2 regions of the Neorhizobium sp. PAMB6630 genome follow, and region 2 is predicted to be linked to the other one. Evidence: predicted binding sites of a transcription regulator. Region 2 holds the regulator's gene; the other holds the start of a gene.
What was found. Region 2 encodes HrcA, which represses chaperone genes, less so after heat shock. Its sites were predicted from a motif close to GTTAGCACTCNCNNNNNGNGAGTGCTAAC; they were not measured.

Region 1: a site for HrcA is predicted at 4,321-4,349, ahead of groES (co-chaperone GroES). Genes of this name have one in related genera too.

The regions. Positions count from the first base shown of each region.
Region 1 is NZ_CM177836.1:3,058,247-3,065,965, reverse strand. Features, by position in the region: gene AC4CWF_RS14730 (ATP phosphoribosyltransferase regulatory subunit) at 1-201, shown strand, start outside; gene hisG (ATP phosphoribosyltransferase) at 198-893, shown strand; gene AC4CWF_RS14720 (DoxX family protein) at 1,163-1,615, opposite strand; gene AC4CWF_RS14715 (hypothetical protein) at 1,854-2,168, shown strand; gene groL (chaperonin GroEL) at 2,257-3,897, opposite strand; gene groES (co-chaperone GroES) at 3,966-4,262, opposite strand; gene chrA (chromate efflux transporter) at 4,462-5,850, shown strand; gene AC4CWF_RS14695 (TIGR01459 family HAD-type hydrolase) at 5,981-6,829, shown strand; gene AC4CWF_RS14690 (bifunctional riboflavin kinase/FAD synthetase) at 6,842-7,719, shown strand, end outside.
Region 2 is NZ_CM177836.1:3,533,251-3,540,969, reverse strand. Features, by position in the region: gene AC4CWF_RS16875 (class I SAM-dependent methyltransferase) at 2-601, shown strand; gene AC4CWF_RS16870 (DMT family transporter) at 749-1,672, shown strand; gene hemW (radical SAM family heme chaperone HemW) at 1,695-2,873, opposite strand; gene rdgB (RdgB/HAM1 family non-canonical purine NTP pyrophosphatase) at 2,881-3,525, opposite strand; gene AC4CWF_RS16855 (VOC family protein) at 3,536-3,943, opposite strand; gene rph (ribonuclease PH) at 3,960-4,676, opposite strand; gene hrcA (heat-inducible transcriptional repressor HrcA) at 4,853-5,944, shown strand; gene grpE (nucleotide exchange factor GrpE) at 6,057-6,695, shown strand; gene ptsN (PTS IIA-like nitrogen regulatory protein PtsN) at 6,816-7,280, opposite strand; gene hpf (ribosome hibernation-promoting factor, HPF/YfiA family) at 7,340-7,719, opposite strand, start outside.

The DNA of each region.
Region 1 (7,719 bases), 480 kb from region 2:
CGCGCCGCCTTCGGGCGTCCGCTCGATTATTATACCGGCCTCGTGTTCGAGATCACCGCGCGGGGCGATCATGACGTGCTGGCCGGCGGCGGGCGGTATGACCGCATGCTGACGCTGCTCGGCGCAAAAGACCATATCCCAGCCGTCGGCTTTGCCCTCTGGCTGGACCGCATCGAAAAGGCCAAGGGGGGCGCACGATGACCATTACCATCGGTCTTCCCTCCAAGGGCCGCATGAAGGACGATGCTTCTGCCATCTTCGCCCGCGCCGGCATGGTGATTTCTGCCATCGGCAATGAGCGCTCCTATCGTGGGCGCATCGAGGGCATGGAGGACGTGGAAATCGCTTTCCTCTCGGCCTCCGAAATTTCCCGGGAAATCGGCAATGGCACGGTGGATTTCGGCGTGACCGGCGAGGACCTGATCCGCGAGGAACTGTCCGACGCCGACCGTCGCATGGAAATTTCCGCCCGCCTCGGCTTTGGCCATGCGGATGTGGTGGTGGCGGTGCCGGACATCTGGCTCGACGTGGAAAACATGGCGGATCTCGGAGACGTCGCGGCCGATTTTCGCGCCCGCCACGGCCGTCGCCTTGCCATTGCCACCAAATACTGGCGCCTCACCCAGCAGCATTTTTCCGCCCAGCACGGCATCCAGCTTTATCGTATCGTCGAAAGTCTCGGCGCCACGGAAGGCGCACCGGCGGCCGGCCAGGCCGATATCATCGTCGATATCACCTCCACCGGTTCCACACTCGTCGCCAACCATCTCAAGGTGCTGTCGGACGGCGTGATTTTGCGCTCCGAAGCCTGTCTCGTGCGGGCGAAAAAGCCGGAGCATGAGGGCAATGCGACGGTTGCACGGATTGTCGAGGCGGTGCGCGGGGTTTTGTGAATGCTGTGCGGATGGTGTCGGCGTTGGTTGGCATTTGTGCCAGCCGCCCCCTCATCCGCCTGCCGGCACCTTCTCCCCGAGGGGAGAAGGGATTTTCTCGCCAGCGCTTCGGTTCCATCTCCCTTCTCCCCAGCGGGGAGAAGGTGGCGGCAGCCGGATGAGGGGGCGGCACTCGCTCCGCCCTCACCGAGATACCTCAAAATTCGCCATACGCAAAAAAACCCGCCGGATCGCTCCAGCGGGTTCTTTTTTGCCTTGGGGGCAGAAGATTAGCGAACAGCGAGTGCCGGTGCGGTGCCGCGGCGAGCGTCAACCGAGTAGGCGCCGGCGCCGACGGTGGCGAGCAGGATATAGGCGCCAGCCAGCGTAAAGTTCTTCATCATCATGATGCCGTTCAGCGTGTTGATCCAGCCGAGAGCGGCATCCGGCCAGCCGGGAACGGCAACGGTGCCCGAATGGAAAACGGCGCCGGTGAAGATGCAGAAGAGCGCCAGCGCCCAGCCGACGATTTTGACCTGGAAGCCGGCGAGAACGGCAAGGCCCGTCACCAGTTCAAACAGGCCGGCGAGATAGGAGAGCGCGGTTGCGGCGGGCAGCCCGGCACCGGCAATCATGCCGGCAGTGCCTGCCGGATCGGTCAGCTTGCCGAAACCGGACAGGATGAAGATGAAGGAGAGGAGGATGCGGGCGAGAAGCAGGATCGCATTGTTGGGGGTCGACATGGGAGGATCTCCGGGGGCAGGGCCACATGGGCCAATGAATTTCTGACGGGATATATGCGCCAGATTGTCGCGCCGCGAAAGATGAACAACCGAAGACGAATTGTTCGATATTGGTGAACGACAAGATGTGGCCGTTGCCCGTTCCTTTCGAGGCAGTGAGGCAACCTTTCGCGGGAGAGGCCGTTGAGAAGAACGCATTTGGACGCACAGCGTTTGATGCGTGCAGGAAGGAGATCCCATGAAGAAAATTCTAATCGGTGCTGTGGCGCTGACCCTATTGTGGACGGGCACCAGTTTTGCTCAGACTTATCGCACCGAAACCCGCGAGCAGCGGCAGCAGGAGCGGATTTATAAAGGCGCCGCACGAGGCCACCTGACGCCGCGCGAGCTACGCAATCTCGAACGCCAGCAGCATCGCATCGACCGCAATCAGGCGCGTGCTGCCCGCGATGGCTACATCACGCCAAAGGAAAGGCGTCGCCTGGAACGCCAGCAGGATCGCGCCTCGCGCAATATTCACCGCAAGCAGACCAATGGCCGCGGTTATTATTGAGGCATGATCTGAACGCAAAAAGGGCGCCGGTTTCCCGACGCCCTTCCGTAACTGAACCGGATGGCTCACATGCAAGACCCAAAGGGTCTTACATCATGTCCATGCCGCCCATTCCGCCCATGCCGCCCGGCATGCCGCCAGCCGATTCCTTCTTGGGAAGTTCGGCAATCATGGCTTCCGTGGTGATCAGCAGCGAAGCAACCGAAGCTGCGTTCTGCAGAGCCGTGCGGACAACCTTGACCGGGTCGACGATGCCCATGGCGATCATGTCGCCATATTCAGACGTCTGGGCGTTGTAGCCGAAGTTGTCGCTGTTGCCTTCGAGGATCTTGCCAACAACGATCGAGGCTTCGTCGCCTGCGTTTTCAGCAATCTGGCGAACCAGCGACTGCAGGGCGCGGCGAACGATGTTGATGCCGGCTTCCTGGTCGTCGTTTGCACCCTTGACGGTGATCTTCGTGGAAGAACGCAGCAGAGCAGTGCCGCCGCCGGGGACGATGCCTTCCTGAACGGCAGCGCGCGTTGCGTTGAGCGCATCGTCGATGCGGTCCTTGCGTTCCTTGACTTCGATTTCCGTCGAGCCGCCAACGCGGATCACGGCAACGCCGCCAGCAAGCTTTGCAAGACGTTCCTGCAGCTTTTCGCGGTCGTAGTCCGAAGAAGTTTCTTCGATCTGCGCCTTGATCTGGGCAACGCGGCCTTCGATGTCGGTCTTTGCACCGGCGCCATCAACGATGGTGGTGTTTTCCTTGGTGATGGAAACCTTCTTCGCACGGCCGAGCATGTCAAGCGTGACAGACTCGAGCTTGATGCCGAGGTCTTCCGAAATCACGGTACCACCGGTCAGGATCGCGATGTCTTCCAGCATGGCCTTGCGGCGATCGCCGAAGCCCGGAGCCTTGACAGCAGCAATCTTCAGGCCGCCACGCAGCTTGTTGACGACCAGCGTTGCAAGAGCTTCGCCTTCAACGTCTTCAGCGATGATGACGAGCGGCTTGCCGGTCTGAACGACAGCTTCGAGAACAGGCAGCATGGCCTGGAGGTTCGAAAGCTTCTTCTCGTGCAGGAGAACGTAGGCGTCTTCCAGGTCAGCAACCATCTTTTCAGGGTTGGTGACGAAGTAAGGCGACAGGTAACCGCGGTCGAACTGCATGCCTTCGACGACTTCGAGTTCGGTTTCGGCGGTCTTGGCTTCTTCGACGGTGATAACACCTTCGTTGCCGACCTTCTGCATGGCTTCAGCAATGTCACGGCCAACCTGTGCGTCGCCGTTTGCCGAAATCGTGCCAACCTGGGCAACTTCTTCAGACGTGGAGATCTTCTTGGCCTTGGCCTGGAGATCCTTCACGACTTCAGCAACAGCCAGATCGATACCGCGCTTCAGGTCCATCGGGTTCATGCCGGCAGCAACAGCCTTGTTGCCTTCGCGAACAATCGCCTGGGCCAGAACCGTTGCCGTCGTGGTGCCGTCACCAGCGATGTCGTTGGTCTTGGAAGCCACTTCGCGCACCATCTGGGCGCCCATGTTCTCGAACTTGTCTTCGAGCTCGATTTCCTTGGCGACCGATACGCCGTCCTTGGTGATGCGCGGTGCGCCGAAGGACTTGTCGATGATGACGTTACGACCCTTCGGGCCGAGCGTTACCTTCACTGCGTCTGCGAGGATGTCGACGCCGCGCAGCATCTTTTCGCGCGCAGTGCGGCCGAACTTGATTTCTTTAGCTGCCATGTTCAAAACTCCCGGGCATCACGCCCTTTGGTTGATTTGATAATTCGGATGGAAAGATCGGACTGAGATCAGCCGATGATGCCCATGATGTCGGCTTCCTTCATGATCAGAAGGTCTTCGCCGTCGAGCTTTACTTCCGTGCCCGACCACTTGCCGAACAGAACGCGATCGCCAACCTTGACGTCGAGTGCAACGATCTTGCCGCTGTCATCGCGAGCGCCGGAGCCGACGGCGACGATTTCGCCTTCCTGCGGCTTTTCCTTGGCGGTATCGGGAATGATGATGCCACCCTTGGTCTTGGCTTCGGATTCAACGCGACGAACGACGACGCGGTCGTGAAGCGGGCGGAAATTGGTGCTTGCCATTGTCTAATCCCTCGATCAAATGACCTTTACGGGCTTTGAGGAGGCCCGTGTCCCTGTTGCTAGCACTCACCTGTTGGGAGTGCTAACGACCCCGAGATAAGACCGGTGCTGTGATGAGTCAAGAACGGGCCTCTAAAAAATCTGCGCCTTTCTCAGCGCCGTCACACGCTTTGCCTGTTCATTGCGGCGGAGTGGTGTCGTGAGCGTCGCGACGCCCGATCCGGCAGGCGCGGCAGGCATCTCCGCCGACGGTGCGACACCCAAACCGTCCCTGAAGGAATTGACGCTGGTTTTTGCCCGCATCGGCTGTCTGGGCTTTGGCGGGCCGGCCGGCCAGATCGCCATGATGCACCGGGCAATCGTGGACGAGCGCCGCTGGCTGTCGGAAGACCGTTTTCTGCACGCGCTTAACTATTGCATGCTTCTGCCGGGGCCGGAGGCGCAGCAGCTGGCCACCTATGCCGGCTGGCTTTTACATGGCGTGCGCGGCGGCATTATTGCCGGCCTGCTCTTCGTGCTGCCCGGCCTTTTCGTCATCATCGGGCTCTCCACCGCCTACGGGCTTTATCAGGATGCCGGCTGGCTTGCCGGCCTGTTTTTTGGGCTGAAGGCCGCCGTCCTGTCTGTCGTGGTGGAGGCGGTGATCCGGCTTGCCAGGAAAACACTGAAGACCGCTTTTCTGCGGGTGCTGGCGGCGCTGGCATTTCTGGCGCTTTTCGTGCTGGCCCTGCCGTTTCCGCTGGTCATTCTTCTCGCAGCCCTTGCCGGATATTTTCGCGCCCGCCGTGTCAGCGCACCCGATGCGCTGACGGTCTCCGAACCGCGTGACACCGCGCCGGTTCTCGCGCGCCCGCCGCTTGTGCGCTCGCTCGCTCTGCTATTGTTCTGGGTCGGCGTCTGGCAGTTGCCGCTTCTCGTCCTCTCCTTCATCGCCGGCGCCGAAAGCATGGCGGTGATGTTTACCTTCTTCTCGAAGATGGCGCTTGTGACCTTCGGTGGCGCCTATGCGGTTCTGGCCTATGTGGCGCAGGTGGCGGTTGAGAATTACGGCTGGCTCAGGCCCGGCGAAATGCTGGATGGGCTTGCGCTGGCCGAGACGACGCCGGGGCCGCTGGTGCTCGTTCTCTCCTATGTCGGTTATCTCGTCGGCTTTCGCACCGTGCCGGGGCTCGATCCCGTGGTGGCCGGCATCATCGGTGCGCTGTTGACGGCCTGGGCCACGTTCGTGCCAAGCTTCATCTGGATCTTTGCCGGCGCGCCTTATATCGAGCGCCTGCGCGGCAATATCGCCATATCCGCGGCGCTCTCCGCCATCACCGCTGCCGTGGTCGGCGTCATCCTCAACCTTGCCATCTGGTTCGGCCTGCATGTGCTGTTTGCGAAAGTGGACCGCATCGCCTTCCTCCCCAGCTGGCAGGGTGCGGGGGCGCCCGGCGTCTGGTGGCCGCAGCCGGCCTCGCTCGATGCAGCAGCGCTCGCGCTTTTTGCGCTCTCGGCCTTCCTGCTGCTCAGGGTCCGGCTCGGCATGGTTAAGGTGCTTGGCCTTTGCGCCACGCTCGGCCTTTTCTGGCGCCTTTCCGGCTTCTGAGGCTTCTGTCCGAGTTGGCGACCGGGGCTCAAGGCAAGGGCTGAATGGCGCGGCCCGCCTAAAACTCCTTGCCATCGGGCCGGAGCTTTGCCATGTCAGCGCCAGTTTCTTGCAACGCATCAGGGTGACCATGGCAGACCGCATCAAGAACCTCAGCGCGATCACCGCTGGCTACGATCTCGTGCTTTCGGATGTCTGGGGTGTGCTGCACGATGGCATCACGGCGTTTCCTGCCGCCTGCGAAGCGCTGGCGGCGGCGCGCAAGGCAGGCCTTGCCGTTGTTCTCATCACCAATTCGCCGCGTCCGGCTCCCGGCGTCATCGACCAGCTGCGCGTACTCGGCGTGCCGGATGAAGCTTATGACCGGATCGTGACCTCGGGCGATGTGACCCGCGCGCTGATTGCCGAAGGCCCGAAGAAGGTTTTCCTGCTCGGTCCGGAGCGTGACATGCCGCTGTTTGAGGGTCTTGACGTCACGGTCACCAGCGAGGCGGACGCCGATTGTATTGTCTGCACCGGCTTTTTCGATGACGAGCGCGAGGTGCCGGAAGATTACCACGACATGCTGTCGCGCTTTATCGCCCGCGACGTGCCGATGATCTGCGCCAATCCGGATCTTGTCGTGGAGCGCGGCCATCGCATCATCCCCTGCGCCGGCGCCGTTGCCGCCTATTACGCTCAGCTTGGCGGCCATAATCGTTTCGGCGGCAAACCGCACCGGCCGATCTACGAGGCAGCCCTTGCGAGCGCGCGCGATGTGAAGGGCGAAATCGATCTGTCGAAGATCATTGCGGTCGGCGACGGAATGCCCACAGATGTGAAGGGCGCCTTGAGCTACGGGCTCGACCTTCTCTACATCTCCGGCGGCATTCACGCGGCGGAATATACCATCAACGGTGAAACCGACGAGGCGATCCTCAACGCCTATCTGGAGCGCGAGGCGGCCACACCGAAATGGTGGATGCCGCGGCTGGCCTGACGGATGGACGAGATGACCGTATTTCACCGCAATGAACAGAAGGAAGCGCTGCCGGCGGATCTGAAGGGCGGCGTCGTTGCCATCGGCAATTTCGATGGCGTGCATCGCGGCCATCGCAGTGTGCTGGAACGGGCGCTGGCGCTTGCCAAGGAGCGCGGCGTGCCGGCGCTGGTCCTGACCTTCGAGCCGCATCCGCGCACCGTCTTCAAACCGGAGCAGCCGGTGTTTCGGCTGACGCCCGGCCCGCTGAAGGCACAGCTTCTGGAAGCCATGGGCTTTCATTCGGTCATCGAATACCCGTTCGACCGGGAGTTTTCGCAGCGCTCCGCCGAGGATTTTGTCGAAAACATTCTGGGCGGCTGGTTGCAGGCGAGCGCCGTCGTCACCGGTTTCGATTTCCATTTCGGCCGTGGCCGCGAGGGCGGCCCGGCCTATCTGATGGATGCCGGCCGCCGCTTCGGGTTCGACGTGACGCTGGTCGATGCCTTTCGCGATGAAAACACCGAGGTGATCTCCTCCAGCCGCATCCGCGATCTGATCGCAGAGGGTGAGGTCAGCGAAGCCGCCGGCCTGCTCGGCTACCGTTACACCGTGCAATCGGAAATCGTCGGCGGTGAACAGCTTGGCCGCACGCTGGGTTACCCCACCGCCAACATGGCGCTTGCGCCTGAAGTGGAGCTGAAAGCCGGCATCTACGCCGTGCGCTTCCGCAGGCCGGACGGCACGCTCTACAACGGCGTCGCAAGTTATGGCCGGCGCCCGACGGTGACGGAAAACGGCGCACCGCTTCTGGAAACTTTTGTCTTCGATTTCTCCGGCAGTCTCTACGGCGAAATCTGTTCGGTATCCTTCTTCGGTTACCTGCGCCCGGAACTGAAGTTCGATGGGCT
Region 2 (7,719 bases):
GATGCGTGAAGACCCGGGGGCCACCCGCACCTTTTATGCCGAGCATTCGGCGCGTTATGCCGCCGACACGGGCGACAGTGCGCCGTCGCAGCAGTTGACCGCCTTCATGGCGGCACTGTCTGCCGGCGCTCTGGTGCTGGAGCTTGGCTGCGGCAGCGGCCGCGACAGTGCCATTCTTCTTTCGCAAGGCTTTGCCGTCACCCCGACAGACGGCACGCCCGAAATGGCGGAGGAAGCTGCGCGACGGCTCGGCATCCCGGTCTCCATCCTGCCGTTTTCCGAGATTGCGGCGATCAACGCCTATGATGCGGTCTGGGCCAATGCCTGCCTGCTGCATGTGCCGCGCGCAGATTTGCCGGGCGTGCTCCAGGCCGTTTGCCGGGCAGTGCGGCCGGAAGGCCTCTTTTACGCCAGCTATAAGGCCGGCGAGGCGGAAGGCTTTGATGCGCTGGGCCGTTATTACAATTACCTGGATGAGGACGGATTGCGCAAAGCCTATGGCGAAGGCTGGTCATCGATCACTATCGAGGCCACCGACGGTTCGGGATATGACCGCATACCGACCCGCTGGCTGCATGTGACGGCGCGCCGCGCGCCGTAAGGCAGGGGCGTCCGCATTCCTTTTGCTGCAGATTATTGTCGCCAAGGCGCACCCTCAAAGGGTGAGCCGGTGGAAAACGGGTGGCGCCGTGCCCTGGCTGGCCTATAGATCTTGGCAGGCCGCCATCAACAGGGACAGGAAAACACCATGCAGAGACAGATGAACGGGCTGGAATGGCTGATGCTGGGCGCCCTGTCGCTGCTCTGGGGCGGATCCTTCCTGTTCAACGGCATTCTGGTGAAGGCCTGGCCGCCACTGACGATCGTTACGGCGCGCGTGATGCTGGCCGCCGTCGCGCTCTGGCTGGTGGTGAAACTCTCCGGACTTGCCGTGCCGCGCGGGCGCACCGTGTGGCTTTCCTTTTTCGGCATGGGACTTTTGAACAACGCCATTCCGTTCACGCTGATCGTCTGGGGCCAGACGCAGATCGCAAGCGGTCTTGCCGCGATCCTGAACGCCACGACACCGCTGTTTGGCGTTCTGATTGCCCATTGGCTGACGGCGGATGAAAAGTTGACGGCCAACCGCATCGCCGGTGTGGTGATCGGCATAACCGGGGTCGTCGCCATGATCGGGCCTTCCGTGCTCGGCCATGTCGGCGGCGATCTTGGCGGCGAACTTGCGGTGCTGGCGGCCGCTGTCTCCTATGCTTTTGCGGGTCTCTTTGGCCGTCGCTTCAAGCGCATGGGGCTGGCGCCGATCATGCCGGCGGCAGGGCAGGTGACGACGTCTGCCATCCTGCTCCTGCCCTTGGCGCTCTTTTTCGAAAAGCCCTGGACCCTGCCGTCCGCCGGGATGGAAACATGGGCAGCGCTTTTCGGTCTTGCGCTGCTCTCCACGGCTGTTGCCTATCTGCTGTTCTTCCGCATTCTTGCCACCGCCGGTGCCACCAATTTGATGCTGGTGACCATCCTCATTCCGCCGAGCGCTATTCTCTTGAGCGCGCTGGTGCTTGGCGAGCAGCTGGCGCTGCGCCATCTCGTCGGTCTCGTTCTGATCGGGATCGGCCTTGCGGCCATTGACGGCAGGCTCTGGCGCCGTCTTGTCGGGAAACGGCAGCGGGCTGCCTGATCGGCAGCCAGCCTCCTCCTCGTCAGCTGGCGAGATCGGCGACGACGGAATCGAGGATCAGCATGCCCGAGGGCGTGCAGCGGATGCGCGAATTGCCGAGCCGTTCAAGAAACCCGTGTCCCAGTAAAAACTCTTCCCGTGCGGGATCAAGGTCGCGGCCGGACAGCGCGCGCCAGCGCACGAGATCGATGCCCTCGCGCAGGCGAAGGCCCATCAGCAGAAGCTCGTCCGACTGCGCCTGGTAGTCGAGCATTTCCTCGTCCACCATGCCGTGGCCTTCGGCTTCCACCCGGTCCAGCCAGGCTTCCGGCTTGCGTTCGGTGGCCGTTGCAAGCTTTGAGCCGCTCGTCGTCAGCCGTCCGTGGGCACCGGGACCGATGCCGGCATAATCGCCGTAACGCCAGTAGGTGAGGTTGTGGCGGCTTTCGGCGCCGGGTTTTGCGTGGTTCGACACTTCATAGGCCGGCATGCCGAACCCTTCGGTGATCTGTTGCGTGGCCTCGTAAAGCTCGGCCGACTGGTCGCCATCGGGCACCACCAGCTTGCCGGCCTTGTGCAGCCCGTAAAACGGCGTGCCTTCCTCGATGGTCAGCTGGTAGAGCGACAGGTGATCGACGGCATAAGACACCGCCTCATTCAGCTCGCGCTCCCACTCCTCCACCGTCTGGCCGGGGCGGGCGTAGATGAGGTCGAAACTCATGCGCGGAAAGATTTCGCGTGCCAGGCGGATGGCTTTCAACGCGTCGGCCACATCATGCAAGCGGCCCAGAAATTTGAGGTCGCGGTCGTTCAGGGCCTGTACGCCAAGCGAAACGCGGTTGACGCCGGCTGCCCGATAGCCGCGAAAACGATCCGCCTCGACGCTCGAGGGGTTTGCTTCCATGGTGACTTCGATGCCGGCGGGCACATGCCAGCGCGCGGCGATGCCGTCCAGAATGGTTTCGACCGTCCTCGGGTCCATCAGCGAGGGCGTGCCGCCGCCCATAAAAATGCTCGTCACGGTTTTCGGGCCAGACAGCGCCCGCATCGTGTCCATTTCCTTGAGGAAGGCGGCTGCAAAACGCGGCTGGTCCACCGGCTGGTGGCGGACATGGCTGTTGAAATCGCAATACGGACACTTTGCCGCGCAGAACGGCCAGTGGACGTAAAGACCAAAGCCCGGTTCGCCGGTATCGGGCAGCAGAGGGGCGTCGGTCAGCACGGGTGTGTCAGCCTTCCAGGCAGGTTTCGACAAAGATCTTGAAGGCGCGGGCGCGGTGGGAGAGGGCGTGTTCGTCGCCCGGCTTCCAGCCATGTTTTTCGTCTGCGCTCATTTCACCGAATGTGGTGTCGAACCCCTCCGGTTGAAAGAGGGGATCGTAGCCGAAACCGGCCGTGCCGCGGGGCGGCCAGGCGATCGTGCCTTCCACCTCGCCGCGGAACATTTCCGTGTGGCCATCCGGCCAGGCAAGGCAGAGCACGCTGACGAAACGGGCGGTGCGCTGCTCGGGGGCGACAGCGCCCTTGTCTGCCAGCGCAGTTTCCACCTTCTGCATGGCCATCTGGAAATCGCGGGTGCCATCGGCGGTTTCTGCCCAGTTGGCGGTGTAGACGCCGGGGGCGCCATCCAGTGCATCGATGACGAGACCGCTATCGTCGGAGAGGGCAGGCAGGCCGGAGGCCTTGGCCGAAGCGAGCGCCTTGATCGCAGCGTTTTCCTCGAATGTCGTGCCGGTCTCGTCCGGCTCGGCGAAGTTCAACTCCGCGGCGGATTTTGCCGAAAAGCCGAAGGGGCCGATCAGGTCGGCGATTTCGCGGATCTTGCCGGCATTGTGGCTGGCAACGACGATGGTGCGGGTCTCGAGCTTGCGCATCGCAGATGTCCTATTGAATGTTCCAGAGCGAAGGGCTTGCGCATTCCAGGCTGTTGCCGGCGGGGTCGCGGAAATAGATTGAGCGGGCGCCGCCCGGCCAGTGAAAATCGGATTCGATGGCGATACCTGATGCAATCAGGTTTTCAACCACATGATCGAGCGCCCGTTCCTCGACGCGAAAACAGGCGTGTCCCGCACCGGTCGTGCCATGCGGGGGAACCGGTAGGGCACCTTCCGGCGGCGGCTTTACCGTTTCTGCCCGGTTGAACACCAGGAGAACGCCGGGGCCGCAGCGATAAAACACATGCCTGTTCTCGGCGCGGGTGATCTTTTCAAGCCCCAGCACGCCGCCATAAAAGGCCTCGGCCGCGTCGAGATCATCCACGTAAAGTGCCGTTTCCAGAATGCCCTCGATCATTGCAGCGCCCTCCGGTTCAGCCGATCGCCTGTTTCTGCAGGGCCACCAGTTCGGCAGTGCCGGCGGCGGCGAGATCGAGAAGCTTCAGCAGTTCCTCGCGGGAAAACGGCTTGCCTTCGGCCGTGCCCTGCACTTCGACAATGCCGCCGGCGCCGGTCATGACGAAATTGGCGTCGGTTTCAGCAGCCGAGTCTTCGAGGTAATCGAGATCGATCACCGGCTGTCCGGCAAAGATGCCGCAGGAAATGGCGGCCACATGATCCTTCAGCACGCGATCGAGCTTGATCATCTGGCGCGTTTCCATCCACTTCAGGCAATCATGCAGCGCAATGAAGCCGCCGGTGATGGCAGCGGTGCGGGTGCCGCCATCGGCCTGGATGACGTCGCAATCCACCGTGATCTGCTTTTCGCCGAGCGCCTCCAGATCGATCACCGCGCGAAGCGAACGGCCGATCAGGCGCTGGATTTCCTGCGTGCGGCCGCCCTGCTTGCCGGTTGCGGCTTCGCGCTTCATGCGGTCGCCGGTGGCGCGCGGCAGCATGCCGTATTCGGCTGTGACCCAGCCCTTGCCGGAATTGCGCAGCCATGGTGGCGTCTTTTCTTCAAGGCTTGCGGTGCACAGAACATGCGTATCGCCGAACTTCACCAGGCAGGAGCCTTCCGCGTGTTTCGAAACGTTGCGCTCGAAACTGACTTTGCGCATCTGGTCGGTTTTTCTGCCTGAGGGTCGCATGGGGTTCTCCTGAAGGGTCTGTGCAGGCGTCTTAAGGCGCTGCCCGCGCTTTTGCAAAGAAAAACCCGGTATCGAAAGGGTTGTTTGCGGCAACCTAAGCGGATTCCGTTTTGCCAAAGGCTAGAGAGACATTATATTTGTCATGGAAAAGTCATTGATCGGAAGACATGCGGCAGATGGGCGTTCATACACCAGGTTCAGGGCAAGGCAGCACAGCCTTGCTGGACGACCGCTCGCGCGAGATCTTCCGCCGCATCGTGGAAAGTTATCTCGATACCGGCGAACCGCTTGGCTCGCGCAGCCTGTCGCGGCTGTTGCCGATGTCGCTGTCTCCCGCCTCCGTGCGCAATGTCATGAGCGATCTGGAAGAGCTTGGCCTTATCTATGCGCCGCATGTCAGTGCCGGCCGGCTGCCGACACAGACGGGGCTTCGTTTCTTCGTCGATGCCTTCATGCAGGTGGGCGATCTCTCCATCGAGGAACAGGCCGATATCGAGCGGCAGATCCGCGCCGTCGACCGGGCCCAGCCGATGGAAAGCCTGATGACCGAGGCAACCCGCATGCTCTCTGGCGTGTCGCGCGGGGCCGGTATCGTGATTACCGCCAAAAGCGATTCCGTGCTGAAACATGTCGAGTTCATCCGGCTTGAGCCAACGAAGGCGCTTGCGATCCTGGTTGGCGAGCATAACCAGGTGGAAAACCGCATCATCGAGCTTCCAGCCGGCGTGACCTCCTCGCAGCTGACGGAAGCGGCCAATTTCCTGAACGCGCATCTGGCCGGGCAGACGCTGCCGGAACTGCGCACCCAGCTCAAAAGCCTGAAGGACGAAGTGCTGACGGAGCTGGATGCCCTGTCGCAGGATCTTGTCCAGCGCGGGCTTGCCATCTGGTCGGGAGACAACGAGGAGGGCAAACCCACCCGCCTCATCGTGCGCGGCCGGGCAAACCTGCTCGAAGGCCTTGGTGGTGCCGAAGACCTCGACCGGTTGCGGCTTCTGTTCGATGATCTCGAAAAGAAGGACAGCCTGATCGAAATCCTCGAACTGGCCGAGAGCGGGCCGGGCGTGCGCATCTTCATCGGCTCTGAGAACAAGCTTTTTTCGCTGTCGGGCTCGTCGCTGATCGTCGCCCCCTACCGCGACGAGGAAGACCGTATCGTCGGGGCCGTCGGCGTCATCGGCCCGACGCGGCTGAATTATTCCCGTATTGTCCCCATGGTGGACTATACCGCCCAGCTTCTGGCCCGGTTGACGCGCAAGCCGCTCTGACCGCCTTCACGCCCATGTCGCTCTCCTTGCGCTTAATCGGCCTTGCGTCTTGATTTTTGAGGCGCAAACCTCGATATCGGGCACAAATCCCAACCCTCTACCGGAGAACGTCATGACCGACGAGACGACCAAAAACGGACCTGACGCAACAGCGAACGAGAACACGGCCGAAGCCGTGGCTGCGGCGCTGGACGAGAGCGCGACGGAGAACACCGAAGCGCAGGCGCCCGATCCGATCGAAACCCTGAAGGCTGAGAATGCCGAGCTGCGCGACCGCTTCCTGCGGCTGGCCGCCGAGATGGACAACCTGCGCCGACGCACCGACCGCGAGATCAAGGACGCCAAGTCCTATGCCGTGACGGCCTTTGCCCGCGACATGCTGGCCGTGTCCGACAATCTGCGCCGGGCGCTCGATTCCATTCCTGATGAGACGAAGGAAACCGGCGATGCGGGCCTGAAGGCGCTGATCGAAGGCGTCGACATGACCGAGCGCGCCATGCTCTCGGCGCTGGAGCGCCACGGCGTGAAAAAAATCGAGCCGGAAGGCCAGAAATTCGATCCGAACTTCCATCAGGCGATGTTCGAGATCCCCAACACGACCGTTGCCAACAACACCGTGATGCAGGTGGTGCAGGCCGGTTACGTCATCGGTGAGCGCGTGCTGCGCCCGGCGATGGTGGGCGTCTCCAAGGGCGGCCCGAAGGCGGTGGAAACCGGTGACGCAGCGGCAGCTGCTGGCGAAACCAACTGATCGCCATCATCTCGCACGAACAAGAGGCCCGTTTCCGATAAGGAGGCGGGCCTTTTTTGTGTGGGTGAAGGCTTGGGGTTCGCACGGTGCGGCCAGCGGCCGCAGGCAGGGCGACAAAAATCAGGCGGCGTTCGAGGCCTGTTCTTCGTTGAGGAAGGCGTAGATCGCGGAGGCCGAATCGGTGGCGCGCAATTTGGCGACCAGTTCCTGGTCACGCAACACGCGGGCGATGCGGGACAGCGCCTTCAGGTGATCGGCGCCAGCACCTTCAGGGGCGAGCAACAGGAACACCAGATCGACCGGTTCATCGTCCAGTGCCTCGAAATCGACAGGCGTTTCCAGACGGGCAAACAGGCCCTTTATGGAGCCGATCGTACCGAGCTTGCCGTGCGGAATGGCAATGCCGTGTCCAACGCCGGTAGAGCCCAGCCGCTCGCGCTGCAAGATGACGTCGAAGATTTCCCGCTCCGGCACGCCGGTCAGCTTGGAGGCCCTGAGCGCCAGTTCCTGCAGCAATTGCTTCTTGGAATTCACCTTCAGGGCCGGGAGGATCGCATCTTGTTGCAACAGGTCTGCCAACGCCATTCTTTTCATCCTTCTGCCCCCGAGGGGGATTGGGAGTGCCCGAAGGCACTCCCGTCAGGCTATCCCTTGATACTGGCGGCGTCGATCCAACCAATATTGCCGTCGTTGCGGCGGTAAACAATGTTCAACTGCTTGCCCGGGTTCTGGAAAAACAGCACCGGTTCGTCAGTCATGTCGAGCGCCATGACAGCGCTTGCGACGGTCATGGTCCTCAGAGGCTTGGAGCTTTCCGCCACGATGGTTGGCGCAAAATCCTCAGGCACTTCGTCTGCCTCATCCGGCACGCTGTCCATCACCGTGTAGGAGATTTCCGCGTAACCGTTCTGGCTTTCGCCAGCATGGTGATCGCGCAGCTTGCGCTTGTAGCGGCGGATGCGCTTTTCAATGCGCACGGCCGCTGCGTCGAAGCTTATCTGCGGATCGTTGGCCTCGCCTGCGG